Regions from separate parts of the Streptomyces sp. NPDC101178 genome, predicted to be linked through region 1. Evidence: riboswitches for the same ligand, from Rfam matches in the RefSeq annotation. Region 1 holds a riboswitch; each other region holds the start of a gene.

Evidence for each region. Region 1 has a riboswitch for cyclic di-AMP ahead of ACIRR8_RS13210 (transglycosylase SLT domain-containing protein). Riboswitches for the same ligand answer to the same signal wherever they lie in the genome.
Region 2: it holds a riboswitch for cyclic di-AMP, as region 1 does, so the genes downstream of both, ACIRR8_RS26995 (M23 family metallopeptidase) here and ACIRR8_RS13210 (transglycosylase SLT domain-containing protein) in region 1, are expected to answer to the same signal.
Region 3: it holds a riboswitch for cyclic di-AMP, as region 1 does, so the genes downstream of both, ACIRR8_RS25015 (transglycosylase family protein) here and ACIRR8_RS13210 (transglycosylase SLT domain-containing protein) in region 1, are expected to answer to the same signal.

Annotation. Positions count from the first base shown of each region.
Region 1 covers NZ_JBIWOZ010000004.1:175,069-184,969, reverse strand. The annotation lists gene ACIRR8_RS13220 (SpoIIE family protein phosphatase) at 1-2,268, shown strand, start outside; gene ACIRR8_RS13215 (FAD-dependent oxidoreductase) at 2,314-3,705, opposite strand; cyclic di-AMP (ydaO/yuaA leader) riboswitch at 4,154-4,344, shown strand; gene ACIRR8_RS13210 (transglycosylase SLT domain-containing protein) at 4,348-5,175, shown strand; gene ACIRR8_RS13205 (GMC oxidoreductase) at 5,321-6,970, shown strand; gene ACIRR8_RS13200 (carboxymuconolactone decarboxylase family protein) at 7,061-7,540, opposite strand; gene ACIRR8_RS13195 (dihydrodipicolinate reductase) at 7,537-8,616, opposite strand; gene ACIRR8_RS13190 (CARDB domain-containing protein) at 8,728-9,901, opposite strand, start outside.
Region 2 covers NZ_JBIWOZ010000010.1:113,713-123,613, reverse strand. The annotation lists gene ACIRR8_RS27025 (thymidine kinase) at 1-456, opposite strand, end outside; gene ACIRR8_RS27020 (alkaline phosphatase family protein) at 502-1,689, opposite strand; gene ACIRR8_RS27015 (DUF5998 family protein) at 1,689-2,285, opposite strand; gene ACIRR8_RS27010 (GNAT family N-acetyltransferase) at 2,327-5,221, opposite strand; gene ACIRR8_RS27005 (HPr family phosphocarrier protein) at 5,381-5,662, shown strand; gene ACIRR8_RS27000 (GntR family transcriptional regulator) at 5,820-6,527, opposite strand; gene ACIRR8_RS26995 (M23 family metallopeptidase) at 6,750-7,586, opposite strand; cyclic di-AMP (ydaO/yuaA leader) riboswitch at 7,601-7,769, opposite strand; gene ACIRR8_RS26990 (M16 family metallopeptidase) at 7,994-9,364, opposite strand; gene ACIRR8_RS26985 (M16 family metallopeptidase) at 9,391-9,901, opposite strand, start outside.
Region 3 covers NZ_JBIWOZ010000009.1:88,254-98,154, forward strand. The annotation lists gene ACIRR8_RS24990 (arsenic resistance protein) at 1-663, opposite strand, end outside; gene ACIRR8_RS24995 (exopolyphosphatase) at 686-1,627, opposite strand; gene ACIRR8_RS25000 (DUF501 domain-containing protein) at 1,624-2,193, opposite strand; gene ACIRR8_RS25005 (septum formation initiator family protein) at 2,250-2,720, opposite strand; gene eno (phosphopyruvate hydratase) at 2,985-4,265, opposite strand; gene ACIRR8_RS25015 (transglycosylase family protein) at 4,601-5,308, opposite strand; cyclic di-AMP (ydaO/yuaA leader) riboswitch at 5,314-5,495, opposite strand; gene ACIRR8_RS25020 (transglycosylase family protein) at 5,787-6,851, opposite strand; gene ACIRR8_RS25025 (cytochrome P450) at 7,038-8,342, opposite strand; gene ACIRR8_RS25030 (tetratricopeptide repeat protein) at 8,339-9,901, opposite strand, start outside.

The sequences.
Region 1 (9,901 bases):
CAGCTGATGGCGGGGCTGCCGTTCCCGTTCGGCTCGCTGTGGGTCCCGATCACCGGCCCGCAGGGCAGCATGGGCGTGATGGCCGTCCTGCGGGCCGCGACCCCGGGGGAGCAGATCGCTCCCGCCGACGGGGAGCGGCTGCTGCGCCTGGGCCACCGTCTCGGGGCCGCGCTCGCCGATCTGGAGTCGCGGTCCCTCCCGGTCGTCTGGGAGAAGGAGCCGATCCCCGTCCAGCTCCCGGCCGCCCCGGCGCCGCCCGTGCGGGTCGGCAGCTTCGACTGGGATCTGCACACCGGAGGCCTCACCGCCGACGACGACCTGTGCGCGATCTTCGGCACCGTGCCGGAGGAGTTCCCCGGCACCGTCGACGCGCTCGCCGGACGCCTCGTACCGGAGGACGTGTACGGGCTCTGGGCGCTGGCCCGGCAGGCGGTGGAATCCGCCGATCCGGTGGTGCGGAGGATGCGGCTGCGCGGCCCCGACGGCCGCTACCACCTGCTGGAACTCTCCGGCCGCTGGACCCACCCGGACGGCGGGAGCGCGGAGAGCCATCTGTCCGGCTTCGTCGTCGACTTCGGCGCGGGACCCGTCATCGCGGAGGCGGCGGACCGGCTGCCACGGGGGATCGTCTCGCTGGACCGGATCGGGCGCATCACGTACGCCAACGCCCTCGCGGAGGAGTTGCTCGACCTCCCCCGCGCCGAGCTGGTGGGCCACGTCGTGTGGGAGGTGCTGCCGTGGTTCGGGCATCCGGCGTACGAGGACCACTGCCGGGCCGCCCTGATCTCCGACGAACCCGTCCACTTCCTCGCCAGGCGTGGCCCGTCGCGCTGGCTGTCGGTCTCGCTGTACCCGGGCCACGACGGGCTGAGCGCGGTGTTCCAGGCCACGGAACAGCCCGCGTACACTCCCGGTTCCGTCGCCGCGCCCGGTCTGGGCATCGGCTCCACCGCCGACCGCTCCTCCGCCCTCTACCGCCCGGTGGCCCTGGCGATCGCCCTCACCGAGGCGGTCACGGCCCGCCAGGTCTCCGCCGTGGTCACCGAGGAGCTGCTGCCCGCGTTCGGCGGCCGGCAGCTCGCCATCTACCTGCTGAGCGAGCGTCACCTCCACCTCGCCTGGGAGACGGGGTTTCCGAAAGGGTTCCTCGACCGTTTCGACGGGGTCGGACTCGACGTCTCCATTCCTGGCGTGGAGACTCTGACCACCGGCCGCCCGCTCTTCTTCGAGTCCATGCAGCGGCTGGCCGACGCCTACCCGGGCATCCCGATGGAGACCGACATCGGGGCGCGGGCCTTCCTGCCGCTGATCGCCTCGGGGCGGCCCGTCGGCTCGTGCATCCTCGGCTTCGACCGGCCGCGCGGGTTCAGCCCGGAGGAGCGCACCGTCCTGACCGCCCTCGCCGGACTCATCGCCCAGGCCCTGCAACGCGCGCAGCGGTACGACAGCGAGTCGGCGCTCGCCCGGGGGCTCCAAGACGCCCTGCTGCCGCACCGGCTGCCGGAGGCCGACGGGGTCGACACGCTCGGGCGCTATCTCTCCGGCACCCAGGGCATGGACGTGGGCGGCGACTGGTACGACGTCATCGAGACCGGCCACGAACTGGCCCTGGTCATCGGCGACGTCCAGGGACACGGTGTCGCGGCGGCCGCCACCATGGGGCAACTACGCAGTGCGGTACGGGCGTTCGCGCTGAGCAACCACGATCCGCAGGAGGTGATGAGCGGCACCAACCGGCTCCTCATCGACCTGGACCCGGGACAGTTCGCCAGCTGCTGCTACATCGCCCTGGACCCGCTCACGGGACGCGCCCGTGCCGTACGGGCGGGCCATCCGCAGCCGGTGCTGCGGCATTCCGACGGCCGGACCGAGGTACTGGACCTGCCCGGCGGCATCGTCCTCGGCATCGACGGGCACGCGACGTACCCGGTCACCGACCTGCTGCTCGAACCGGGCGATGTGCTGGCCCTGTTCACCGACGGGCTCATCGAACGGCCCGGGACCGACATCGACGAGGGCATCGAGCGGCTGCGCTCCACGATCGCCGGGATCGGCTCGGTCCCGCTGGCCGAGATCGCGAACCGGGTGATCGGCGAGGCCCGGCGGGCCACGGACCGGCCCGACGACATCGCGCTCCTGCTCGCGGCCCGCTGGACGCACCTTCCTCAGAAGCCGCAGCCGCTGTCCCGCGACGCCGCCCCGCCGGACCTGTGGCGGACGTTCCGCGGGCCGGGCCGGGGCGGCACGAGCGCCCCGGCCCCGGACTGACGGGCGACAGCCCCGTACGCCTCAGGCGTACAGGGTCCGCCCGGCTCAGACCTCCGTGGCCGGCTCGGCCAGGGCGAAGGCGCCCGAGGCGTCCAGCATGCCCTCGCGCTCCACGACCTTGATCCGCTCACGGCCCTGGGCGACGCCGAGCGCCTGCTCGTGGGCGTCCAGCTTGTGCCAGCCCTCCCAGGTCGTGTACCGGACGTTGCGGCTCTCCAGGAAAGCCTCCACCGCCTCCGGTGCGGGCGTCGCCGGCTCGGACAGGCGGCCTGCGGCGCGGTCCTCCAGGAGGCAGGCGACCGTCTCGTTGGCGTCGCCCTTGGTGTGGCCGATCAGGCCGATCGGGCCGCGCTTGATCCAGCCCGTGACGTAGACCGAGGCCATGTGCTCGTCACCGGAGATGACGCGGCCCGCCTCGTGCGGGACCGTGCCGGAGGCCACGTCGAAGGGGAGCTTGGGCAGCTCCTCCGAGTAGTAGCCGACGGCCCGGTAGACGCTCTGCACGTCCCAGTCGGTGAACCGGCCGGTGCCCCGGACGTTGCCGGTGCCGTCCAGCTCGGTGCGCTCGGTGCGCAGCGCGGTGACCTCGCCGTCCTCGCCGAGGATCTCGACCGGCGACTCGAAGAAGTGCAGGAAGAGCTTGTGCGGGCGGTCGCCGACATCGCGGATCGCCCAGTTCTCCAGGGTCTGCGCGACCATGTTGGCCTGCTTGTTCTCCCGCCGGGTGGCGATGGAGCCCTCGTCGTACTCGATGTCCTCGGGGTTGACGATCACCTCGATGTTGGGGGAGTGGTCCAGCTCCCGCAGCTCCATCGGGCTGAACTTGGCCTGCGCCGGGCCACGCCGCCCGAACACATGCACCTCCAGCGCCTTGTTCGCCTTGAGGCCCTGGTACACGTTGTCCGGGATCTCGGTGGGCAGCAGCTCGTCCGCCGTCTTGGCCAGCACGCGGGCCACGTCCAGCGCCACGTTGCCGACGCCGAGGACGGCGACCTTCTCCGCCGTGAGCGGCCAGGTGCGCGGGACCTCGGGGTGGCCGTCGTACCAGGAGACGAAATCGGCCGCGCCGTAGGAGCCGTCGAGCTCCATGCCCGGGATGTCGAGAGCCCGGTCGGCCTCGGCGCCGGTCGAGAAGATCACCGCGTCGTAGAAGGACCGCAGGTCGTCCAGGTCGATGTCGTTCGGGTAGCTGACGTTGCCGAAGAGGCGGATCTGCGGCTTGTCCAGCACCTGGTGCAGCGCCTTGACGATGCCCTTGATCCGCGGGTGGTCGGGAGCCACGCCGTAACGGATCAGGCCGAAGGGCGCGGGCATGCGCTCGAACAGGTCGATCGAGACACCCGGGTCCTGGCAGACCTCGGATTTGAGCAGCGCGTCCGCAGCGTAGATACCGGCGGGGCCGGCTCCGACAATGGCGACGCGGACGGGGCGTGTCATGGCGTGGTGATCCTTAAGGCGGGCGAACGCGGGCAGGTACAGCGTACGTCGGAGGTAAGGGTTGGCTTACTAGTCTCCACCCCACACCGTAAGCCCTGACCCCGAGAGACCTCCGACCCGGCCTACGGAACCGCCCGATAAGTCCGTTTCGCTAGGTCGGTATGGGCGATTTTGGACATTTAGCCCTCTCTTCCGTAAAGGGGTTAATGGGATTCTTGGGCCCTTTTGGGTGTGCCCATTCCGGCCACCCCCGCGCGAAGTGGTGAGCGTCACGCCCGGGGGTGCGGACGTGGAAGTGGAGGCGTCGGTTCCCTTCTGTGCGAAGAAAGTTGACACCCTGACGGAACCGGCGCGACCGGGAATTCCGGAATTCGATCATGCGGAGAAAGAAGATCAGGAATTCGGGGCTTGTTCTGCCCGATGCTTTTCGCCTACGGTCACGGTCAATCCGGATGGAACGCCGAATCCTGCCGCCGTCCGGGAATCCGCAACCCACTCACGTACGGCAGGAGCGGGGGACCCAGGTATGCCGCCGATCCGGTATCCGGAACGGCTAGGGGTGAAGTCGCACGACCGTGCGGCCAGACATCTCCCGTCTGAACCCGACAGCTCACCTCGTAGGCGCCGGAGAGGAAATTCCCCATGCCCGCACAGGGTAAGCACCGCCGTTCCAAGTCCGGCTCGCTGAGCCGTGGCATCGCCGCCGTGACCACGGGTGGAGCCGTTCTGGCCCTCCCGGTGCTCGGCGCCACCACCGCCTCCGCCGCTCCCGCGCACTCCGTCGCCGCGGAAAAGGCGGTGGCTCCCGTCTCCGTGACCGTCCAGGCGAATTCCGTGACGAAGGCGGCACCCGCCAAGCATTCCGTGGTGTCCGGCGAAACGCTTTCCAAGATCGCCCGCGAGTATTCCGTCAGCGGCGGCTGGAAGAAGCTGTACGAAGGCAACCGCAAGGCCGTCGGCGAGAACCCGAACCTTATTCACCCGGGTATCACGCTGACCATCGGCGCCAAGGCTGCCGCCCCGTCAGACGCCAAGGCCGGCAAGGCTGCCAAGGCCGCCGAGCGCACCGCCACGGCGGAGCGCGCCGACCGCTCGGAGCGCACCACGGCCGCGCCCGCCGCCGCCCCGGCCGCCGCCCCCGCCACGTACACCAACGACCTCGACGGCTGGATCAAGGAGTCGCTGGCGGTCATGGCCCAGCACGGCATCCCCGGCAGCTACGAGGGCATCCACCGCAACATCATCCGCGAGTCCTCGGGCAACCCGAACGCCATCAACAACTGGGACTCCAACGCGGTCAAGGGCACCCCGTCCAAGGGGCTGCTCCAGGTCATCGACCCGACCTTCCAGGCCTACCACGTGCCCGGCACCTCGACCGACAGCTACGACCCGGTCGCCAACATCACCGCCGCGTGCAACTACGCCGCGGACCGGTACGGCTCGATCGACAACGTCTTCGGCGCCTACTGATCCCGTACGCGCTCACGCCGAGGGGCCCCGGACCATCTGGTCCGGGGCCCCTCGGCGTACCGGGAAGTTACCCCCAAGTTTCTAGTGACTTGCCACGCGATCGACAGTAGAACCTGTTGCACTCATCGAGAGTGAGGTAAGTCACATGAGCGACTCCATCCTGCACAAAGGCGCTCACAGAGGCGTCTCCCGTCGTAGATTCATCACAGGAACAGGTTCTCTTCTTGGCGTCGCGGCGCTCGCCGGACCCACCACACCGGTCTGGGCCACGCCCCGGGCCTCGGCTGCCCCGATCGGATCCGGTGCCCATGTGCCGGTGCTGATCATCGGCACCGGATACGGCGGCTCGGTCGCCGCCCTCCGGCTCGCCCAGGCGGGCACCGACGTCCACATGGTCGAGATGGGCATGGCCTGGGACACCCCCGGCGCCGACGGCAAGATCTTCGCCAACACCACCAAGCCGGACGACCGTTCCTTCTGGCTGCGCACCCGGACCAAGCAGCCGCTGAGCAACTTCCTCGGCTTCCCGATCGACAAGAGCGTCAACCGCTACACAGGCATCCTGGACGCCGAGGAGTTCGCCGGCATCACCGTCTACCAGGGGCGCGGCGTCGGCGGCGGCTCGCTGGTCAACGGCGGCATGGCCGTCACGCCCAAGCGGGAGAACTTCGCCACCATCCTCCCGTCGGTGAACGCCGCCGAGATGTACAGCACCTACTACCCGCGCGCCAACGCGGACCTCGGCGTCACCACCATCGACCCGGCCTGGTTCGACTCCGTCGACTGCTACCAGTACGCCCGGGTCGGCCGGAAGCACGCCCAGCGCTCCGGCTTCCCGTTCCTCTTCGTGCCCGCCGTGTACGACTGGGACTACATGAAGCAGGAGGCGGCCGGGACCGTACCGAAGTCCGCGCTGGACGCCGAGATCCTCTACGGCAACAACTACGGCAAGAAGTCGCTCCAGAAGACCTACATCGACCGGATCAAGGCCACCGGCCGGGTCACCATCACCCCGCTCCACAAGGTCACCCGCGTCTCCCCGGCCTCCGGCGGCGGCTACACGGTCCTCATCGACCAGCTGGACACCACCGGCCGGACCATCGTCACCAAGACGGTCACGGCGGACAGGGTTTTCTTCGCCGCGGGCAGCGTCGGCACCAGCAAGCTGCTCGTCGGCCTGAAGGCGACCGGAGCCCTGCCCGGCCTCAACAGCGAGGTCGGCAAGGGCTGGGGCGACAACGGCAACGTCATGTGCGGCCGGGCCAACCACCTCTGGGATCCGACGGGGAAGGTGCAGTCCTCCATCCCCACCGGCGGCATCGACAATTGGGACGCCGGCGGAGCCTTCGCCGAGGTCGCCCCGCTGCCCACCGGGATCGAGACCTGGGCCTCGTTCTACCTCTCGATCACCAAGAACCCCCACCGGGCCGAGTTCACCTGGAACGCGGCGGCGGGCAGGCCGGAACTGAACTGGCAGACGGCGTGGAAGCAGCCGTCCATCGACGCCGCGAAGACCATCTTCGACAAGATCAACAAGAAGGAGGGAACGATCTACCGCACGGATCTCTTCGGCACCTACAAGATCTGGGGCGACCACCTCACCTACCATCCGCTGGGCGGCGCGGTCCTGGACAAGGCCACCGACAACTACGGCCGGCTGCACGGCTACCCGGGCCTGTACGTCATCGACGGCGCCCTGATCCCGGGCAACGTCAGCGTCAACCCGTTCGTGACGATCACCGCGCTCGCCGAGCGCAACATCGAGCGGATCATCGCCACCGATCTGCGCCGCTGATCCATCGGACGTACCGATCTGCGCCGCTGAACCACCGGGCGAACGGAGAGCCCGGGGCCGGGAGTGCCAACCCGGCGGCCCCGGACTCCGTCAGTGACCCGGCAGAACGCACACCGCGTCGATCCCCAGCACATGGTTGAGCCGCCCGAAGGCCAGCCACGAGCCGATGCTCATCGACAGCTCCACGATCTCCACCTGGCTGTAGTGCGCGGTCATCCGCTTCCAGAAGGCGTCGTCGAGACCGTTGTGGTCCAGCGCGTACCGCTCCGCGTACTCCGCCGCCAGCCGGGTCCGCTCGTCGAAGGCGTCCGTCGTACGCCACTCGGTCACCGCTTGCGCGAACTCCTCCTCGACCTTCGCGCCGTCCCGCTCGGTCCGCCAGTCCAGGCAGAACAGGCACCCGTTGATCTGCGCGATCCGCAGCCGCGCCGCCTCGAACTCCCGCAGGCCCAGCGTCGTGTGCTCGTACACGGACATCGAGAAGGTGGCGGCGGCCATGCCGATGCCGGGGACCATCTCCCCCCACACGTAACCGATGGGCTCCTGGCCCTCCGGGATGTCGATGATCATGCCGTTCTCCTTCCCAGCCTGCCGACAGCGGGCCGCAGCGGGACGTCGAGTGCGTCGTACAGGCCCGGCTTGGCGTCCACCAGCCAGTCGATGGCCGAGACGAGCCGCCCGACGGCCGTGGCGTTCCCGCCCGCCGACCGGTTCTCGCCCTCGTCGGACGCCTCGACCGTCACCTCGATACGGGGACGGCCCTCGATCACCACCCGGTGCGCGCCCACACCGTCGGGCGGCGATGGCCAGTCCGGTGCGCACGAGGGATGGATGCGGGTGATGTGCTCGATCACGATGCGGGGCTCGCCGCCCACGATGCCCTGCACCTCGAACCGCACCGCGCCCTGCGTGCCCGCCGCGAACTCGCCCATCGTGCGTGTGGTCACGGTCGTCTCCAGCGCCCGGCGGTCCAGCGTCTCGCGGATCTCGTCCAGCTCGACGCCGAGCGCCCGGGCCATCAGCCGTATCTGACCGCCCCACACCATCGTCGGAACGCTCTCGGCGAGCATGAGCGGCTGGTAGTCCAACGGGTGGCCCATGCCGATCAGATGGCGTACCGACTCCTCCTGCTCGTATGTGGAGTAGTCGAAGATCTCCTGGCAGCGGATCACGTCCACCTCGGTGCCCAGACCGCTCACCAGCAGCGGCAGGACGTCGTTGCCCCAGCCGGGGTCCACCCCGGAGACGAAGAGGGAGCCGCCGCCCTCCGCGACGGCGGCCAGGACGGGATCCCGCAGCTCGGGCGGGGCGTTGCGCTGGTCGTAGAGGGGATAGAGGGACGGTGTGACGACGACAGCTCCGGCGCGGATCGCCCGGCCGATGTCGGTCAGCGCGTCGTCGGGCCGGATGTCGCCGGAGGCCGCGTAGACCACCGCGCGCGGGCGGCCGGCCAGGACGGCGGCGATGTCGTCGGTGGCCGCGACGCCGAGCGTGCGGCCGAGACCGCCCAACTCGCCCGCGTCCCGGCCTACCTTGGCGGGATCGTGGACGAGGACGGCGGTGAGTGTCAGTGCTGGATGGGCCTCGACGGCGCGGATCGCCGCGCGGCCGACGTTGCCGGTACCCCAGACAACCGTGGGAATCATGCGCGGAGGGTAGCGGCCGGACCTCGCACTTCCCAGAGCCGTGGCGAGGGAAAAAATGGGTGTTCCCGGGCCGGCGGGTGAACCGCCGGCCCGGGAACCGTACGGAGGTGACTACTGCTCGGCGCGGGCGGCGGTCGGGCTGCCGCTGATCGTGAACTGCGAGCCGGGCTCGATCAGTACATGGCCGTCACGCGAGTTGGTGATCGTCACGTTGGTCAGCGTCGCGTTGCCGCGTGCGCCGCCCATCGCGAGGATGCCGGAGCCGTTGTTGGACTTGTCGATCCGGACGTTCTGGATCTTCACGTCCGGCATCAGGCCGCCACCCGTCTTGAACTGGATGCCGTCGTAGGTGGAGTCGATGATGTCGGTGTCGCGGATCGTGACGCCGGGGATCGGCAGGTTCTGCGGGAAGAGCGTGATCGCGCCGAACTCCTGGTCCTCGTTCCAGAAGGCTCCGCCGGTGCGGTACAGGGCGTTGTTGGCGATCAGCGTCTGCCCGGAGAAGGGCAGCGGGTCGTGGTCGGTCGCCAGCATGATGGCCGGGTAGTTCATGGTGTCGGAGATGATGTTGTTCTCGATCTTGTTGCCGTAACCGCCGTAGATCGCGATGCCGTTGGCCCGCCACGGCAGCTGGATGGTGTTGTTGCGGAAGCTGTTGTCGTGGCCGATGTCGACGGACTGGTCCTTGACGTACTTGCTGGACCAGACGGCGAGAGCGTCATCGCCGGTGTTGCGGAAGGACGAGTTGTACACGGTCGAATTGCGGGTGCCGTTGGCGAAGTTGATGCCGTCGGCGTACGTGTTGCGGATCCGCATCCCGGTGAACTCGACGCCGTCGCCCGGGTTCCACAGGGACTGGATGTTGTCGTAGTCGCGGCCCGCCCAGACGCCCACGTTGGCGTGCTCGATCCAGACGTTGCTGATCTTCGTGTTCTTGCCGAACCGCCCGTTGAGCGCGACACCGCCCTCATGGTTTCCGTCACCGCCGCGGATCGTGCCGGAGCCGAAGATCGCGATGTCGGAAATTTTCGTGTTCTCGTCGATGTCGAAACCGAAGTTGCCCTCGTGCGGGTGGTTGATCCCGCCCGCCTCGTGCGGCGGGGTCAGCGTGTAGAGCTGGGAGTGCCACATGCCCGCGCCCCGGATCGTCACGTCACGGATGCCCACCTGGTTCCACTGACCCCGGTCCAGCGGGTCGTCGGTGAGGATCTTCTGCTCCTGGCGCCACTGGCCCGCCGGGATCCAGACGCAGCCGATCTGGCCGTTCTGGTTGGCCGTCACCGCG
Region 2 (9,901 bases), on a different contig from region 1:
GGCGCGGGCGCCGCACCAGCAGAGCGCCTCGACCTGGAGGGCCTCTATCCGGTCGGCCAGTTCGATCAGGCGCTGGGAGCCGGGGAAGAGCTTGGTGCGGAAGTCCGTGGTGATGCCGAACGCGAAGACGTCCAGGCCCAGATCGTCGACGACCCGGGCCAACTGGTCGATCTGGGCCGGGGCGAGGAACTGCGCCTCGTCCACGATCACGTAGTCGACGCGGCCGCCGCGGCTGATCCGGTCGACGATGTGCGCGTACACGTCCATGCCTTCGTCCGCCTCGACGGCGTCCGTCACCAGGCCGAGCCGGGAGGAGAGCTTGCCCTCGCCCGCCCGGTCGTCGCGGGTGAAGATCACGCCCTGGAGGCCGCGCGCGGAGCGGTTGTGACCGATCTGCAGGGCCAGCGTGCTCTTTCCGCAGTCCATGGTTCCGGAGAAGAACACCAGCTCGGGCATGAGGGGTCGAGCACCTTTCAGAACAGCGGAGGGGGAGAAACGCGGTTACGAGCGTACTTCGAGCAGCGGGACGAGCTGTTCGACGGGGGTCAGGGAGCCGTGCATGCCGACCATGGCCGACTCGTGCGGCTCGTTGACCGACGCCGTGATGACGACGTCGTCGTGGGCGGCGGCGACCACATCGCCGATCCGGCCGTACACCCGCTCGTCGATCACCGGCCCGAACCAGCCCGCCGCGATCGCCTCGTCCCGGCTCGCCACCCAGAACTGCTCGCCGAGCACCTCGCGCCAGACGGCCAGGACGTCGCCCTGGGCGCCGGGCACCGCGTAGACGTGGCGGGCGCGGCCCTCGCCGCCGAGCAGCGCGACGCCGGCGCGCAGCTCCCAGTCCTCGTCGAAGTCGATCCGGGACTGCTCGTCGAACGGGATGTCGATCATGCCGTGGTCGGCGGTGATGTAGAGCGCCGAGCGCGGAGGCAGCTGTTCCGCGAGGCGTTGGGCGAGGCCGTCGACGTACATCAACTGGCCGCGCCAGGCGTCGGAGTCGACGCCGAAGCGGTGGCCCTTGCCGTCGACCTCGCTGTAGTACGTGTAGACGAGCGAGCGGTCGCCGGCGGCGAGGCGCTGGGCGGCGGTGTCCATCCGGTCCTCGCCGGAGAGCCGGCCGAGGAAGGAGCCGCCGCTGAGCGCGACCTTGGTGAGCGGGGTCTGCTCGAAGTCCGGGGAGGAGACCTGCGCGGTGCGCACGCCCGCCGCGTCGGCCAGCTGGAAGACCGTGGGGTAGGGCTGCCAGACCTTCGGCGCGGTGAACGGCTTCCAGCGGAGCTGGTTCATCAGCGCGCCGGTCTCCGGGTTGCGCACGGTGTAGCCGGGCAGGCCGTGTTCGCCGGGCGGCAGCCCCGTACCGACCGAGGCGAGCGAGGTCGCGGTGGTGGAGGGGAAGCCTGCGGTGATGGGGCGGCCGGTGTTGCCGAGCGAGGTGGGGAGCAGGGAGTGGAGGAAGGGCGCCTCGCCGGGGTGGGCCTTGATCTGCTCCCAGCCGAGGCCGTCGATCAGGAAGACGCAGTTCCGGTCTGCGGGCGTCAGCTCGGAGATGGTGGCGGTGAGGCCCTCCACCTCCTGCCCTGCCGCGAGCGTCGGCAGCAGGTCGGCGAGCGAGCCGCTGCCGTACGCCGGGACGGGAGCGGTGTCGAGCGCGAGCGGGACCGGGTCCTGCCAGGCGGCCTGGGCCATCACCGGCCGGTCGCCGCGGTGGCGGCCGTGGCCTCGGAGAGGGACTGGGCGAAGGCGAGGGTCTGGCGGACGGCGTCGGGGCCGTCACCGGCCTCGCTGACGCGCAGGCTCAGGTCGTCGGCGGTGGAGCTGCCCGTGTAGCCGTGGTCGGCCTCGCAGTTGCTGTCGCCGCAGGCGGCGGGCTCCAGGTCGATCCGGGAGACCGCGCCCCAGCCGATGGTGAGGACGACCTCGCGCGGCAGCGTGCCCGCGACGTACTTCTCCGGGTTGGCCACCACGCGGCTGACCACGACGGAGGAGATCCGGTCGAGCTTGACCGACTCCGTGGAGGTGGTGGCGTACGGCGTCGGGGAGCTGGTGTCGGCGGCCTGCTCGTCGGTGTGGCTGACGATGAAGCGGTTCTCGGTCAGCACCAGGACCGTGGCATGGCGGCGGACCTCGTTGGAGTCGAACGTGGTCTCCTGGTGGACCAGGTACGAGGCGACCGGCTCCCCGCCGACGGCGGCCTCGACCGCCTCGGCCACGAGGGCCGGGTAGTAGCCGCTGCGCTCGATCGCCGCGCGCAGCCCCTGGGTCGTCGTACCGGTCTTTGCCATGTGCACCATCCTACGGTGGGCCGGTGGCTGCCTGGGACCTGTCAGTAGTTCGGGAGGCGGCGCGGGCCGAGGTCGCCGCGCGGGGGCGGCGGGGCGAGGCGGACGCCTGCGCCGAGGACGGTGAGGCCGTGAGGCGCCACGACCACCGGTTCCAGTGCCACGGAGACCACTTCGGGATGGTCGTCGACCAGCCGGGAGAGCCTCAGCAGCAGCTCCTCCAGGGCCGGGGTGTCGACGGGGGCCGAGCCGCGCCAGCCGAAGAGGACCGGGGCCGCCTTGATGGACCGGATCAGCTCGGCGGCGTCGCGGTCGGTGGCCGGGACCAGCCGGTGCGCGGTGTCGCCGAGGAGCTCGGAGGGGGCGCCCGCGAGGCCGAAGGAGAGGATCGCCCCGGCGGCGGCGTCGATGGAGGCCCGTACGACGGTGTCCACGCCGCGCGGGGCCATGGACTGGACGACCGGGAGGAGTTCGGCGGGCTTGCCGAGGAGCTCGGTGAACTCTCCGTACGCCCGGCGCAGCGCGTCCTCGTCGGCGAGGTCGAGCCGGACGCCGCCGAGGTCGGCGCGGTGGCGCAGGTGCGGCGCGGTGGTCTTGAGTGCCACCGGGTAGCCGAGGCGGGCGGCTGCCGCCACCGCCGCATCGGGGTCCGGGGCGGGGAGGGTGGGGCGTACGGGGATGCCGTAGCGGCCGAGCAGCTCGCGGGCCTCGTCGTGGGTGAGGGGGCGGCCGCGCGGGTCGGGGGTGGCGCCGAGGAGGGTGTCGATCAGGGCGGCGGCGCCGGGCTCGTCGGTGGTCTCGTCCAGGAACTCGGGCACCTTGCCGGGGGTGGCCGCCTGGCGCCGCCACTGCGCGTACTTCACGGCTTCGGCCATCGCGCGTACGGCACGTTCGGCGGCGGGATAGGCGGGGATGCGGCCGGCTGGGGCGGGGGGCTCGGCTTCTTCGGCTCCTGCGGTTCGTTCGGCTCCTGCGGCTTCTGCGGCTTCTTGAGGTGCGTTCTCCGTGGGAGCGGGCGGGCCGGAGGGCTGGGCGGCGAGCGTGGTGGGCCGGGTACGGGGTGCGGCCGTACTGCTCGCGGCGGCGAGGGCTTCGGCGAGGCCGCCGATCTCCACGTGGACGACGGCGACGGGCTTGGCCGGTCCGCCGGCGGCCGCGCCGCGCAGCGCTGCGGCCAGCACCTCGCCGTCGCCGGTCTCGGCCTCGCCGTTCTCGCCGACCCACGGGATGGCGGTGACGATCACGGCGTCGCAGGTCCCGTCGGCCAGCGCCTCGGCCAGCGCGTCCCGGAAGTCCTGCGGCGAGGCGCCCGTGGTGAGGTCCACCGGCGGGCGCGGGCGGAGCCCTTCGGCGAGGCAGGCGTCGTACGTGAGGAGGCCGAGCGATTCGGAGTTGCCGAGGATCGCGACCCGGGGTCCGGCCGGGAGCGGCTGGCCGGCCAGGAGGAGCCCGGCGTCGACCATCTCGGTCACCGTGTCGACCCGGATGACGCCCGCCTGCCGCATCAGGGCGGAGACGGTGGCGTCGGGGATGCGGCTGACGGGGACGGCGTGGCCGGGCGGGTTGGTGCCGCTGTGCCGGGCGCCCTTCACGACGACGACGGGCTTGACGGCGCCGGTGCGGCGGGCGAGGCGGGTGAACTTGCGCGGGTTGCCGAGCGATTCGAGGTAGAGGAGGGCGACGTCGGTGTCCTGGTCCTCGAAGGAGTACTGGAGGAAGTCGTTGCCGGAGACGTCGGCCCGGTTACCGGCCGAGATGAACGAGGAGAGGCCCGCGCCCCGGCGGTGGAGGCCGGAGAGGAGGGCGATGCCGATGGCGCCGGACTGGGTGAAGAGGCCGATCGAGCCGCGGGCGGGCGACTCGGGGGCGAGGGAGGCGTTCAGCCGGACGGACTCGGCGGTGTTGATGATGCCGAAGGCGTTGGGGCCGATGATCCGCATTCCGTACGAGCGGGCCTGGCGGACCAGTTCGCGCTGGAGCTCACGGCCGGCGGAGCCCTGTTCGGCGTAGCCGGCGGAGAGGACGACGAGTCCTTGGACGCCGTGCTCGCCGCAGTCGGCGACGGCCTCGGGGACGCGGTGGGCGGGGACGGCGATGACGGCGAGGTCGACCTGCTCGTCGATCTCGCCGAGCGAGCGGTGCGCGGGGACGCCGTCGAGCGTGGTGAGGCCCTCGTCGAAGGCGCGGTTCACGGCGTACGTACGGCCGGTGAAGCCGGCGGCGAGGAGGTTGCGGAGGACCGTGCGGCCCACTCCCCCGGGTGTGCGGCCGGTGCCGATGACCGCGACGGAGCCGGGCGCGAGGAGGCGCTGGACCGAGCGGGCCTCGGCGCGCTGTTCGCGGCCGCGCTGGACGGCGAGGGACTTCTCGGTGGGTTCGAGGTCGAGGGTGAGGTGGACGGAGCCGTCCTCGAAGCTGCGCTGCTGGGTGTAGCCGGCGTCCCGGAACACCTTGATCATCTTGTTGTTGGCGGGCAGCACCTCGGCGGCGAAGCGCCGGATACCGCGCTCGCGGGCGACGGCGGCGATGTGTTCGAGCAGCGCCGAAGCGACTCCGCGGCCCTGGTGGGCGTCCTGGACGAGGAAGGCGACCTCGGCCTCGTCGGCGGGCGCGGAGGCGGGGCGGCCCTGGTCGTTGATGCGGTCGTAGCGGACGGTTCCGATGAACTCGCCGCCGGTCGTGACGGCCAGCCCCACCCGGTCGACGTAGTCGTGATGGGTGAAGCGGTGCACGTCCCGGTCGGAAAGGCGCGGGTACGGGGCGAAGAACCGGTAGTACTTCGACTCGTCGGACACCTGCTCGTAGAAGCTGACCAGCCGTTCGGCGTCGTCCGTGGTGATCGGCCTGATGCGCGCGGTGCCACCGTCACGGAGCACCACGTCCGCTTCCCAGTGGTCGGGGTACGCGTGATGCGGACTCTGTTCCGGCGTGGGCTCCATGGGCAAAGCCTACGGCCGGTCTCCCGGTCGCGGAGGGATCGGTACCGGGGCAGTCTGAGGACGGCCGGGGCCTGCCGGTGGGAGGAGAGGCCGGGCACAGCAGTACGCACCGCATGAGAGACTGGTCTAGACAACCGTTGATATGTGAAGGGCAGAACCATGGCTGAGCGCCGCGTAAACGTCGGTTGGGCCGAGGGCCTGCACGCCCGCCCCGCTTCCATCTTCGTCCGTGCCGCCACGGCTTCCGGCGTCCCGGTGACGATCGCCAAGGCCGACGGCGACCCGGTCAACGCCGCCTCGATGCTCGCGGTGCTGGGTCTGGGTGCGCAGGGTGGCGAGGAGATCGTGCTCGCGTCCGACGCGGACGACGCCGAGGCCGCCCTGGACCGTCTGGCGAAGCTGGTCGCCGAGGGGCTCGAAGAGCTTCCCGAGACCGTCTGACCCATTCCGGGACCGTTCGACGGTAACGGACCTGAGCCGTGGTTTCTCCCTCCGGGAGAACCACGGCTCTTTCGTTGTCCCGAGGCGATGAAAAACGATTTCGGGCAGCGTGAATAGAGCCCTCGGAAATTGCTTCTCTTTGTATACGGCGCGCTTGTTAATGACGGGCACCCGCGATGTTTACGCCGTGTTGCGAAGAACTCACGCGTGGCGGTGGCGCCGCCCGACGGCCGGGCCTGTCCGGTCGGCGCAGCCGGTGCGCGCCGGCGGCCCGCTCCGCGTGCAGGGCGGTGAGCGCCCTGGCCCGTTCCGCGTCGCCGCGCGCCACCGCGTCCACGATGGCTCCGTGCTCGGCCCAGGAGTCGACCGGGCGGGCCGGCTGCTCGACGGCGTACATCCAGGCGATCTTGTACCGGAGCTGGGTGAGCAGGGCGATCAGGCCGGGGCTGCCGGAGGCCTGGGCCAGGGTCTCGTGGAACCAGCCGCCCAGTGACCGCAGATCCTCGCCCTCACCGCGGCGGGCCCGCTCCTGGCCCAGCCTGACCAGGCCGCGGAGCACCTTGAGGTGGGCCTCCGTGCGGCGCTGGGCCGCGCGGGCGGCGCCGAGCGGCTCCAGGAGCATCCGCACCTCCAGCAGGTCGGCGGCCTCCTGCTCGGTGGGCTCGGCGACACAGGCCCCGGCGTGCCTGCGGGTGGTGACGAAGCCTTCGGACTCCAGGGTGCGCAGCGCCTCGCGGACCGGGACGCGGGAGACCCCGTACCGGCGGGCCAGCAGCTCCTCGGTGAGGCGGCTGCCGCGCTCGTAGACACCGGAGACGATGTCGTCACGGATTGCCGTGCATACCGAATGCGCGGGAATGCGCATGTCCGAACCTCCGCCTTCATCCCCGCGAAACGCGGCCGGCCGACGCCTGTTCCGTGACTCTAAGGCAATCTTCCGCAATTTCCGATGGCAGGCCCGAATTGATGGATATCTTCTGGCCAAAGGTCGGGGGCGGAGGGGATCGGTCCGGGCATTCCCGGCGCACGGCCGAAGGCCCCGGCGGGAAGCCGGGGCCTTCGGGAGGAGCGGTGGTACGCGGTCGGGTCAGACGTTGACGCCGTGCGAGCGCAGGTAGCCGACCGGGTCCATGTCGGAGCCGTACTCCGCGGTGGTGCGGGCCTCGAAGTGGAGGTGCGGCCCGGTGGAGTTGCCGGTGGAGCCGGAGAGGCCGATCTGCTGGCCGGAGGTGACCGACTGGCCGACGGAGACGCCGATCGAGGAGAGGTGACCGTACTGGGTGTACGTGCCGTCGGTCATCCGGAGCACGATGTTGTTGCCGTACGCGCCGCCCCAGCCGGCCTCGACGACCGTGCCGGCGCCGACCGCGACGACGGAGCTGCCCGAGGCGGCGCGGAAGTCCACGCCGGAGTGGCTGCCGGAGGACCAGAGCGCACCGCCGGACTTGTAGCCGGTGGTGACGTAGGAGCCGGCGACCGGGAGGTGGAAGGCGTTGAGGCGGGCACGCTCGGCGGCGCGGGCCGCGCGGGCCTCCTCCTCTCGGATCTCCTCGGCGCGGGCCTCGGCCTTGCGCTGGGCCTCCGCCTTGGCCTTGGCCTTCTCGGCCTTCGCCTTGGCCTTCGCCGCCTTGGCCTTGGCTTCGGCGGCCGCCTTGGCCTTCGCCTTCGCGACGGCTTCGGCCTGCCGGTGCTGCGCCTGCGCCTGGGCCTCGATCTGCTCGGCGATCGTGGCGTCGAGGGCGATGGCCTGGGTGAGTCCGGTCTCGGCGGCCTTCGGGGTCTCGGAGTCGGCTGCGGCGGCCGGGGAGGCCAGGGCGCCGAGGACACCGGTCGTGGTCAGGGCCGCGACGCCGGCGACATGAGCGCCGCGGCGCTTCAGGCGGCTCGGGGCACGGTGCTTCCCGGTGGCACGGGTGAACGCCATGGAGGTGCTTGATCCTTTCCTTCCTTCTCGCCTACCGGGTTAGCTGACGGGTTCGGAGCAGGAAGGTCTCCTACGGAGCTCCGCGCCGGTTCGCGGCACGGGGTTCCGATTCACCCCAGGGACTGCGTGTGGGTCCCCGGCTCCCCAGGCTCGCGCCTGACGGGGACTCGGCGATGGCTGCCCGGCGCCGCGGATGCGGCATACGGGTGACGGACAGCCGGGCCGACGCTAGACAAGGCGGCCGTCCGTCACCAAACGGACAGGGGGATTTGTCGCGCATCCCACAGGGCGTAGAGGGATTTACTTCAGCAAGACATGAAGAAAGGAACCAAGCGGACAAAAGGGAGAACCCCGGCGAATTACTCCTCGCTGGGGTTCTCTCCGTCCTGGTGTGTGCCGACGGTGTGTCAGCCGCTGACGACGGTCACCTCTCCGATGCCGAGCGCCTTCACCGGCTCCGCGATCTGTGCCGCGTCGCCGACGAGGACCGTGACCAGCCGGTCCACCGGGAAGGCGTTGACCACGGCAGCGGTCGCCTCCACGGTGCCCGTCTCGGCGAGGCGGGCGTACAGCTGGGCCTGGTAGTCGTCGGGCAGGTGCTGCTCGACCTGGTCGGCCAGCGTGCTCGCGACCGAGGCGGCCGTCTCGAACTTCAGCGGGGCGACGCCCACCAGGTTCTGCACGGCCGTCTCGCGCTCGGCGTCGGTCAGCCCTTCGGCGGCCAGCGTCCGCAGGACTTTCCAGAGGTCCTCCAGCGCCGGGCCGGTGGACTCGGTGTCAACCGAACCGCTGATGGCGAGCATCGCCGCGCCGCCCGAGTCGGGCCCGGTCGAGCGCAGGACCTGGGTGAAGGCGCGTACCCCGTAGGTGTAGCCCTTCTCCTCGCGCAGCACCCGGTCCAGCCGGGAGGTGAGCGTGCCGCCCAGGCAGTACGTGCCGAGCACCTGGGCCGGCCAGACGCGCTCGTGGCGGTCGGCGCCGATGCGGCCGATCAGCAGCTGGGTCTGGACGGCGCCGGGACGGTCCACGATGACCACGCGGCCGGCGTCGTCGGCGGTGATCGGCGCGACCGGGCGGGCCTGGGCCGTGTTGCCGGACCAGTCGCCGAGGGTGTCGGCGAGCAGCGCGTCCAGGTCGATGCCGGTGAGGTCGCCGACGATGACGGCCGTCGCGGTGGCCGGGCGGATGTGGGCGTCGAAGAAGGCGCGCACGGCGGCGGCGTCGATCCGCCGCACGGTCTCCTCGGTGCCCAGGCGCGGGCGGGACATCCGGGCGGTGGCCGGGAACAGCTCCTTGGAGAGCTGCTTGGCCGCGCGCCGGGACGGGTTGGCCTTCTCGTGCGGGATCTCGTCGAGGCGGTTGCCGACGAGCCGCTCGATCTCGCTCTCGGCGAAGGCCGGGGCGCGCAGGGCCTCGGCGACCAGGCCGAGCGCCTTGGCCAGCCGGGAGGCCGGGACCTCCAGGGAGACCCGGACTCCCGGGTGGTCGGCGTGCGCGTCCAGGGTGGCTCCGCACCGCTCCAGCTCTGCGGCGAACTCCTCGGCGCTGTGCTTGTCGGTGCCTTCGGAGAGCGCGCGCGACATGATCGTGGCCACGCCGTCCAGGCCCTCGGGCTCGGCGTCCAGCGGTGCGTCCAGGAAGATCTCCACGGCCACGACCTGCTGGCCGGGTCGGTGGCAGCGCAGCACGGTCAGCCCGTTGGGCAGGGCGCCGCGCTCGGGTGCGGGGAAGGCCCACGGCCGGGCGGTGCCCGGGGTCGGCTGCGGGTGGTACTCCATGGCTACTCCAGTCACGGCGGCGTCGCTCACTTGTCCGCCCCCTCGGGCGCGTCGGTGGCCTCTTCGGCGTCCTCGGACGGCTCGATGGGCTCGTAGACCAGCACCGCCCGGTTGTCGGGGCGCAGGGCCGCCGCTGCCGCCTCGCGCACCTCGTCCGCGGTGATGTCGAGGACGCGTCCCACGGCGGTCAGGGCGAGCTGCGGGTCGCCGAACAGCACCGCGTAACGGCACAGTTCGTCGGCGCGGCCCGCGACCGTCCCCAGCCGGTCCAGCCACTCGCGCTCCAACTGGGCCTGCGCGCGCTCCATTTCCTCCGGTGTGGGGCCCTCCTCGGCGAACCGGGCCAGCTCCTCGTCGACGGCGGTTTCGATCGTCTCCACCTCGACCCCGCCGGAGGTCTTCACGTCCAGCCAGCCCAGCGAGGGCGCGCCGGCGAGCCGCAGCAGGCCGAAGCCCGCCGCCACCGCCGTACGGTCGCGGCGGACCAGGCGGTTGTGCAGCCGCGAGGACTCGCCGCCGCCGAGCACGGTGAGCGCC
Region 3 (9,901 bases), on a different contig from region 1:
GACGACCAGCAGCGTCGCGGCCATCAGCGGCACCATCGTCATGGTGGCCGCGTCCGACACCCTCCGCCCGCTCTCCCGCCGCCCCGCCCACGCCTGCAGCCCCCAGGCCAGCGCGAGCGGGATGACGATGAGGTAGGCGAACGCCTCCAGGAACGGTCCGGCCTCCACGATGTCGGCGAGCCCGGAGCCGAGGAACCCGTACAGGAACACCGGCAGCAGCACCATCTGCGCGACCAGCAGGACCGGGGTCACGGCGAGCAGCCGGCGCGCCGACCCTCCGGCGAGCCCGCTGAAGACGATCACGTAGTCGACGCAGGGACAGAGCAGCACGAGGAGCACCCCGAGCCGCACCGCCCGGTCGGCCGGCAGGAACGTGAACATCGCGGCGACGACGAGCGGTACGGCGAGGAAGTTCACCACCAGCGCGGCGGTCAGGAACCGCCCGTCACGCAGCGAGCGCAGCAGCTCGGCCGCCGGGACCTGAAGGAAGGTCACGAACAGCAGCGCGCCGAGGACGGGGTTGATCAGATGTTCGAGCCCCGGCCCGGCGGCGGGCACCGCGAGCCCGAGGAGGGCGCCGAGGGCCATCGCGGCGAGATAGACGGCCACCTGATGGTGTTCCATCCGCTCGACGGCCCCGCGCGGCGTGCCGGTGTCGGTCATGTCGTGCGCCCCCAGCGGACTGTTACGCGGCGCTCCAGGCGATCCCGTCCAGGATGTCGTGCTCGCTGACGACGACCTCGTGCGCGCCCGTCCGCTCCATCACGGCGAGCAGGACCAGGGCGCCCGCGGCGATCACGTCGACGCGGCCCGGGTGCATCACGGGGATCGCGGCGCGTTCCTCGTGGGTGGACCGGAGGAGGTGTTCGGTGATCGCGCGGACCTGGCCCCGGGAGACCCGGGAGTGGTGGATGGCCTCGGAGTCGTACTCCGCCAGCTCCAGCGCGATTCCGGCGATCGTGGTGACCGTGCCCGCCAGTCCGACCAGCGTCGCCGCCTCGGTGAGCGCCACGGTCCCGGCGGCCACGTCCAGGGCGGCCTCGATGTCCGTACGGATCGCGGCGACGCGCTCGTGGGTGGGCGGGTCCACCACGGCGCCGTCCACGGTCAGGTGACGCTCGGTCATCCGTACGCAGCCGATGTCGACCGAGCGGGCCGCGTCGACGCCGTCCGAGCCGAGCACGAACTCGGTGGAGCCGCCGCCGATGTCGACGACCAGGTACGGCTTCGCCAGGCGGTCGCTGCCGGTCAGCTCCTTGGTGGCGCCGTCGAAGGAGAGCTGCGCCTCCTGGTCGCCGGTGATCACCTCGGGCTCGACGCCCAGGATGTCCCGGACGCCGGCCACGAAGTCGGCGCTGTTCTCGGCGTCGCGGGAGGCGGAGGTGGCGACGAAGCGGACGCGTTCGGCGCCCAACTCCTCGATCACGGCGGCGTACTCACGGCAGGCCGCGAAGGTGCGCTCCAGCGCCTCCGGAGCGAGCCGGCCGGTCCTGTCGACGCCCTGGCCCAGGCGGACGATCGTCATCCGCCGGTCCAGCTGCGTGAGCGAGCCGGTGGCGGGGTCCACGTCGGCGACGAGGAGCCGGATGGAGTTCGTACCGCAGTCGACGGCGGCGACCCGGGTCATGCGCCCTGTCCTTGGGAGCCGTCGGAGCTGTCGGAGCTCACGGAGTTCTCGGCACACGGCGTGACGCACGCGCCCTTGGCCCACCACTCCGGCAGCATCGCGATGGCCTCGTCGCCCAGCGGGTTGACCCCGGGCCCGGCGGCCAGCGAGTGGCCGACCAGGACGTGCAGGCACTTCACCCGGTCCGGCATGCCGCCGGCGCTCGGGAAGCCCTCCAGCACCTCGATGGCGTCGCGGCGGGTGATGTAGTCCTCGTGCGCGGCCCGGTAGGCGGCGGCCAGCTCCGGGTCGGTCTCCAGACGGGCCGTCATCTCCTTCATGACCCCGTTCGCCTCCAGCGTGCCGATCGCCGAGGCCGCCCGGGGGCAGGTCAGGTAGTACGTCGTCGGGAACGGCGTGCCGTCCTCCAGACGGGGCTGGGTCTCCACCACGTCCGGGTTGCCGCACGGGCAGCGGTGCGCGATGGCGCGCAGGCCGCGCGGCGGGCGGCCGAGCTGCTGCTCGAACGCGGCGATGTCCGCGTCGGTGGGCTTGGTGGACTCGGTCTGCGGAGGGGGCGTTTCCATGCCTGCCTTGGTTCTGCTCGGAAGCTCGTAGAAGGAAAGAGGTGGTGCGAGGGGGGTCAGTCGCGGTCGGCGCTGTCGATGCCGTCCCAGACGTTCGAGTGCCAGGGGCGGTGGTTCGCGCCCGGTTCTCCGCGCCGGTCCTCCGCCGCGTCGGGGTCGGCCACGGTGTAGCCGGTCTCGCCGGGGAGGACGTAGTGGAGGTGCTGGCGGGCCAGCCGCATGATGTACGCGTCGTCCTGGAGCCGCGCCTTCTCGTCCCGCAGCTCCTCGGTGCGCGCCTTCGCCTCCTGCGAGAGCCGCTCCTGCTCGGCGATCTCGTCGCGCTGGGAGACGTACTGGCGCATCGGATAGGCGAGCGCGACGATCAGGGAGCAGACCACCAGCGCCAGGAACGCGGCCCGGCCGGTGAGCCGGGAGCGGCGGGCCTGGCGGCGGTTCTGGGAGCGGTACACGCGGGCCGCGGTCTGCTCGCCGAGCAACCGCAGCCTGGTCGCGGTGGAGAACCGGTCGCGGTCCTTCCCGGCCATGTCTCCCGCCTCCCAGAGCTTGTCGTCGAACTGCCGTCGTCGCCCGAAGGGCGGCCGGGCGGCGACTGGTGCGTGCGATCGCAAGGCGCCGAGACGGTCTCGTAGCTGAGCTACTCGGCCCTTTCGGCAACGCCGCGAGCGTGCGTGCCAGACGCCGCCCGGCGGGCGGCAGTTTGACGACAAGCTCTGACGCACGTCCGTCCCCGCACACGGTACGGGACCGAGTGCGGGGACGGACGGAGGCTACCGCCCAAGGGCTGCGGGTCAGCCCTTGAAGCGCGGGAAGGCGGAGCGGCCGGCGTACACCGCGGCGTCGTCGAGGATCTCCTCGATGCGCAGCAGCTGGTTGTACTTGGCGACGCGGTCCGAGCGGGCCGGGGCGCCGGTCTTGATCTGGCCGCAGTTCACGGCGACGGCGAGGTCGGCGATGGTGACGTCCTCGGTCTCGCCGGAGCGGTGCGACATCATGCACTTGAAGCCGTTGCGCTGGGCCAGCTCGACGGCGTCCAGGGTCTCGGTCAGCGAACCGATCTGGTTGACCTTGACGAGCAGGGCGTTGGCGGAGCCCTCCTCGATGCCGCGGGCCAGGCGCTCGGGGTTGGTGACGAAGAGGTCGTCGCCGACGATCTGCACCTTGGCGCCGATGCGGTCGGTGATGACCTTCCAGCCGGCCCAGTCGTCCTCGTACAGCGGGTCCTCGATGGAGACCAGCGGGTACGCGGAGACGAGCTCCTCGTAGTACTCGGTCATCTCGGCGGCCGAGCGGGACTTGCCCTCGAACTCGTAGACGCCGTCCTTGTAGAACTCGGACGCGGCGACGTCGAGCGCGAGCGCGATGTCGCGGCCCGGGACGTAACCGGCCTCCTTGATGGCCTCGACGATGAGGTCCAGGGCGGCGCGGTTGGACTCCAGGTTCGGGGCGAAGCCGCCCTCGTCGCCGAGGCCGGTGGACAGGCCCTTGGTCTTGAGGACCTTCTTCAGCGTGTGGTAGATCTCCGCGCCCCAGCGCAGGGCCTCGGAGAACGACTCCGCGCCGATCGGCGCGATCATGAACTCCTGGATGTCCACGTTGGAGTCGGCGTGCGAGCCGCCGTTCAGGATGTTCATCATCGGAACGGGCAGCAGGTGCGCGTTCGGGCCGCCGAGGTAGCGGAAGAGCGGCAGGTCGGACGCCTCGGAGGCGGCGTGCGCGACGGCGAGCGAGACACCGAGGATGGCGTTCGCGCCGAGCGAGGCCTTGTTCTCGGTGGCGTCCAGGTCGAACATCGCCTGGTCGATGAGGCGCTGCTCGGTGGCGTCGTACCCGACGAGCTCCGGGCCGATCTGCTCGATGACGGCGAGGACGGCCTTCTCGACGCCCTTGCCCAGGTAGCGGTTGGGGTCGCCGTCGCGAAGCTCGATGGCCTCGAAGGCGCCGGTGGAGGCGCCGGACGGAACAGCAGCACGGCCGGTGCTGCCGTCGTCGAGGCCGACCTCGACCTCGACCGTGGGGTTGCCCCGGGAGTCGAGGATTTCCCTGGCTACGACGACGTCGATGGACGGCACGAGGCATCTCCTTCTGGGATATGACGCTGGTTGTGCAGGGTCACTGTGGCCTTGCGACACGAGCCTAACCGGCCCGGCCGCGTCAGTCGGCCGACCGCCCGTCTCCTGGGACGAAAAAGGACCCAAGGGCCAGCATCACGGGACAAAACTCCAGAAATCTACTGGCTGGTAACAAGTGCTGGCGACAAGAGGTGAACGAATCCCCTCGCCCGCCGGCGCCCTTCACGCGGAAGAATCCCGGCCCGGCGCGCACGGGGGGAGAGCGCGCCGGGCCGGGGAGCCGAGCGAGGGAGGGTGCCGCCGGACCCCCTCCCTCCGGGGAGGAGAGACGGCTGTTACTTCAGGTGGAGCTGCTGACCCGGGAAGATCAGGTCCGCTTCCTTGACGATGTCGTCGTTGAGCTTGAAGAGCTTGCTCCAGCCGCCCTTGACGCCTTCCTTTTCGGCGATCTTGCTCAGGGTGTCGCCGGTCTTGACCTTGTACTCGCCGTCGCCCTTCTGGACCTTCTCGCCGGTCGGCGTGGTGACGGTCTTCTTGGAGCTCTCGGCCTTCGGAGCCTCGCGCTGCTCGCTGCGCGTGGTGGGCTGCTCGGCCTTGCGCTCGGGCTGTGCCTGCTCGGGCTTGCTCGCGGACTGGCCGGAGCCGGCGTTCACGCCCGGGTCCACACCGTCGTTGGTGAGGCCGCCCGCGCCGGCGCAGGCCCAGGCGCCCGGGCCCTGCATGTCGAGGAGCTTCTCGGCGGTGGCGATCTGCTGGTCCTTGGAGGCCAGGTCGGCGCGCGAGGCGTACTGCGTACCGCCGGCGGCGGCCCAGCTGGACTGCGAGAACTGCAGTCCGCCGTAGTAGCCGTTACCGGTGTTGATGGACCAGTTGCCGCCGGACTCGCACTGGGCGACGGCGTCCCAGGTCTCGACGGAGGCGGCGGAAGCGTTGGTCGCACCCATCAGCGGGACGGCCACGGCGGCACCGGTGACACCCGCGAGGGTGGCGAGACGGACGGCCTTCGAGGGGCGGCGGTGCTTGCCCTTGCTGTTCAGCAGCATGGAACGGATCTCCTCACCGACGCCTACGAGGTGAGCTGTCGGGTTCGGGCTGATGAGTTGCCCGGTCGCGCGACCTTGCGCGCGACTTCACCCCAAGCCGTTCCCGTACGTCCCCGTCTTCGACGAGGCCGTCCGGACCCGGCGGCCTACCTGGGTCCCCCGCTCCTGCCTACGGCGCTTTACGCGTCTGTTCCCTTCGACCGACGGCAGGATTCGGCGTGACGGTCGACGGGGCCCGCGGTGCGAGCGGTTCCGACCGTAAACACAGGCAACCCCGACATTCAAAGATGGACATACCGCCTCAATCAGCGCTTACTTGCCTGCCCTGACGGAGTGTTTCCGCAGGTCGGAGGCGATCTACGCCGAGGAGGCGGACGCAACGCGCCAGTTGCAGCAAAGAGACCCATGTCTCACTTACGCATAAGTGGACATAGGCCTCTGAACTACCCGCGTTTTTGGGGCGTTTTCCCGAATTCGATCAGTTGGCGGCAGGCGCCTCGGAGCCCTCCGGAGCGCCCGCCTGGCCCTCCTGCTCACCGTCCTGCTGACCGGCCTGCTCCAGCCCCAGGTCCAGGCTCTGTCCGGGCAGGATCAGGTCCGGGTCGGAGCCGAGGAGGTCCTTGTTGGCCTCGTACAGACCGGTCCAGCCCTGCGGGAGTTCCTGCGCGTCGGCGATGGCCCAGAGGTTGTCGCCGGGCTGCACGGTGTAGCCGCCGCCGGCGACCGCGCCGCCGTCCCGCGCGTCACCCTCACCCCGCGAGGCGTGCCGGCCTGACTCGCGCGGGCCGTCCTCCTGCCCCACCGCGTCGGCCTCCTCGGGGGCCGGCGCGCCTCGGTGCTTGCCGCCCGTGCGATCGGCGCCCTTCGAGGCGTCGGGGGCGGAGGTGGCGGGCTGCGAGGCGTCAGGAGAGCCGGGGGTTCCGGTCTTTCCTGCGGCGGGGGACGTGGAGGGCTTCGCCGCAGGGTCGGATGTGGCGCCTCCATCCCTCTTCTCCCCCTTGCCGGTTTTACCCGTCGTGCCGGTGGAGTCCGTCTTGCCGGAATCCTCCGCTCCACCCTTTTCATCCGCTTCGTCCGCCGGTGCGGTCGTCGGGTCCGGAGTGGGAGTGGTGGGGCTGACGGGGTCGGCGGAGGGGACCGTGCCGGGGTCGACACCGGGCAGGCCGCCGTCCACCGCGAGGCCCGAGATCACCGCGCAGCTCGGCCACGCCTGCGGGCCCTTGTCGTCCAGGACCTTCTCGGCGATCGCGATCTGCTGCGAACGGCTGGCCAGGTCGGCCCGCTCCGCGAAGGCGGTGCCGCCGTACGCCGACCAGGTCTCCTGCGAGAACTGCAGGCCGCCGTAGTAGCCGTTGCCGAGGTCGGCACTCCACATGCCGCCGCTCTCGCACTCCGCGACCCGGTCCCAGGTGGTGGCGTCGGCCGCGTGTGCGCCCGCCGCGCCGAGGAGCGGAATGGCGATGGCCGATCCGGTCACACCCGCGGCGACGACGATGGCGGGTGCCTGACGAGGACGGCGGTGTCTGCCGTTCGCGGAGCCCATGGAGTTTGCCTTCCGTGCGACTGACAAGCGGGAACTGAGAAGCATGAAGCTGTTACGCGCGTGCGTGAAGCTGATACGCAAGTGACGGACGGGCCAACGGTGAACGGTCGGCCGACGCGTCGAACCGTGAACCTAGCGGGACTCGAACGCATGTCACAAGTCGATGCAGCGCAGATCACGTGAAAGTCACAGAGGTGACAGCGTGTCACCTTCCTCAAGGCGCCGTCCCGGCTCGAACTCGACCGGCAGCGTGCGCAGTCCGCGCATGATGAGCCCGCCGCGCCAACGCAAATCGTCAGGTTCCACCGCAAGTCGCAGGCCAGGAAGGCGTTTCAGCAGCGTCGCCACCGCGGCCTGGCCCTCCAGCCGGGCCAGCGGTGCTCCCAGGCAGTAGTGGATGCCGTGACCGTAACCGAGATGCTGATTGTCACTGCGTGAGAGGTCGAGCGCCTCCGGATCCGCGAACCGCTCCGGATCCCGGTCCGCCGCCGCCAGCACCACCAGCACCGGGTCCCCGGCCGCGATCTCCTGCCCGCCGAGCGTCAGCGCCTCGGTGGCGTACCGCCAGGTCGCGAGCTCGACCGGCCCGTCGAACCGGAGCAACTCCTCGATCCCGGTGGCCAGCAGCGCACTCTCCCCCGCAGCCAGCGACTCTTCGAGCCGAGCGCGCTGTCCGGGATGGCGGAGCAGGGCGTACGTACCGTTCCCGATCAGGTTCACCGTCGTCTCGAACCCGGCGAAGAGCAGGATGAACGCCATCGCCGCGGCCTCGTTCTCGGTGAGGTGCTCGCCGTGGTCGCTGGCCCGGATGAGTCCGGAGATCAGGTCGTCGCCGGGGTTCTCCCTCTTCCGGTGGATGAGTTCGGCGAGATAGCCGCGCATCTTCTTCACCGACCGGGCCACCCCGCCGCGCGGTCCGCCGCCGTGGCGGATCATCATGCCCGCCCAGTCCCGGAAGTCGTCCTGGTCCTCGCGCGGGACGCCGAGCAGGTCGCAGATGGCGTAGATGGGGAGCGGGAAGGCGAAGTCGTGGATGAGGTCCGCCTCTCCCTTCTCGACGAAGCCGTCGATGAGCCGATCCGTCAGCTCCTGCACGCGGGGCGCGAACTCCGCAATCCGGCGTGGGGTGAACGCCTTGGAGACGAGCCGGCGCAGCCGGGTGTGGTCCGGCGGGTCGATGTTGAGCAGATGCGTCATCAGCTCCGCCTTGCGCTCCCCCGGGATCCCCGTCTTCCCCTTGGCGGCCGCGGACCCGGCGTGGTTCGCCGGATCCTTGGAGAGCCGCGCGTCGGCGAGCGCCTGCTTGGCGTCCCCGTACCGTGTCACCAGCCACGCCTCGACCCCGCTGGGCAGCGCGGTCCGGTGCACGGGGCTGTGCTCGCGGAGCCAGGCGTAGGCGGGATACGGGTCGGTGGCGAACTCCCAGGTGAAGAGTTCGGGGGCGTCTTCCGGCGTGCTGGGCGTGTGGGGGCAGGCGGGGGTGTGGTTCACTCCTCGACGCTATCGGGCGGGGTGTACGTCACTGCATGCAGCCGGGGCAGCGCCCGCGCCGCCAAGGGGTGGCCGGCCTCGGCCGCCCGGTTCATCCAGCTCTTGGCACGGTCGATCAGCAGCATGCCCAGGGCGAACTGTGACCGTACGACGCCCGCCTCGGCGGCCTGTTCCAGGTACGGGATCGCCTCGGCCGCCGCGTCGCGCGCGACCATCAGCTCTCCCGCGGCGGCCGCCGCCTCGATGTGACCGGCGTCCGCCGCCTTGCGGCACCAGAACTCGGCGGTCTCCAGATCACCGAGGGCCACGTTGACGTCGCCGAGCACCGCCGCGGCCATCGGGTCCTCCCCGGCCCGCTCGACCAGGTGTGTGTGGACGTTGGCCCGGACCGTCCAGCGCGCGCCCTCCGTCCCCACCGTTTCGAGCGCGAACATCCACAGGTCGAGCGGGACCGGCCACTCGTCGGGCCGGTCGACCGCATCGGCGAGCAGCCCGCCGAAGACGCCCCAGGTGCCCTCCCTCTCCCCGGGAACCAGCAGCCCGCTCACCCCGTACCGCTGCTCGGCGGCCCAGGCGAGCCCGTCGTCGAACGACTCGGCCTCGGCCACCGCGTACGCGTCCGGATACAGCTTCTGCGCGCCGCGGAGCACACCGTCGGAGACCGCCCCGTGCGGGACTCCGCACCGGAAGAGGTCGACCGCGGCGCGCACCAGCAGGTGGCCGCGCGGGTGGCGGGTCGGCCGGGCCGCCCGCCGCCACTCCTCGACGAGGTCGGAGCCGACGGCCAGGTACTCGGGCACGGTGTGCGCTCCGCGCCAGAGCCGGGCGCTCCGCAGTCGGGGCTCCTCGTCCAGCGCCTCGAGGCGCGCCCACTCGCTGTCGCTCCAGACCCGGTTCAGCTCGACCGGTCGCGTCCCGTCGAGCACCCGGGCGCGGTCCGCCGTCCCGAACCGGCGCGCGTCGTACGCCTCGTCCTCCATCGTGGCCAGCACCGGCACGCGCAGCCGTACGAGCTCCGCGAGGACCGCAGGGGTCAGCCCGTGCTCCCCGAGGTGGCCGTTCAGGTCGTCCAGCCACAGGACGCAGCCCGCCTCGCCCCACCCACGTACCACCGCCGGAAGCCCGCGCAGGTCCGTCCCGGGCGCCGGCGCGAAGATCCGGGTCGTACCGGGCAGGTTCGCCGCCAGGGCGGCCCACACCGTCCGGGTCTTGCCCGAGAGCGGTGCCCCGGTCACCACCACCAGACCGCCCTCCCGGGCCGCCTCGCGGACCCGGTCGCCCAACTCGGCGTCGCAGTCGCGCTCCACGTACGGCGGCAGCGGCGGTTCACCGGACAGCCGCCGGGTGCGGTGCACGCCGAGGGTGATCGGGTCGGCCGTCTCCAGGTGCGGCCAGTCGGCGACCGGCGGCAGGGTGGAGTGCGGCGGCTGCGCGTAATAGGTGTGTACGCCGCCGGAGAAGGTGCCGGCCTGGACGACCGGGGCGTGGAAGGTGCCGTCCTGGACGGAGTTGGCCGTGGCGCGGGCGGCGGGACCGGGCAGAACGGGAGCGGGCGTCCG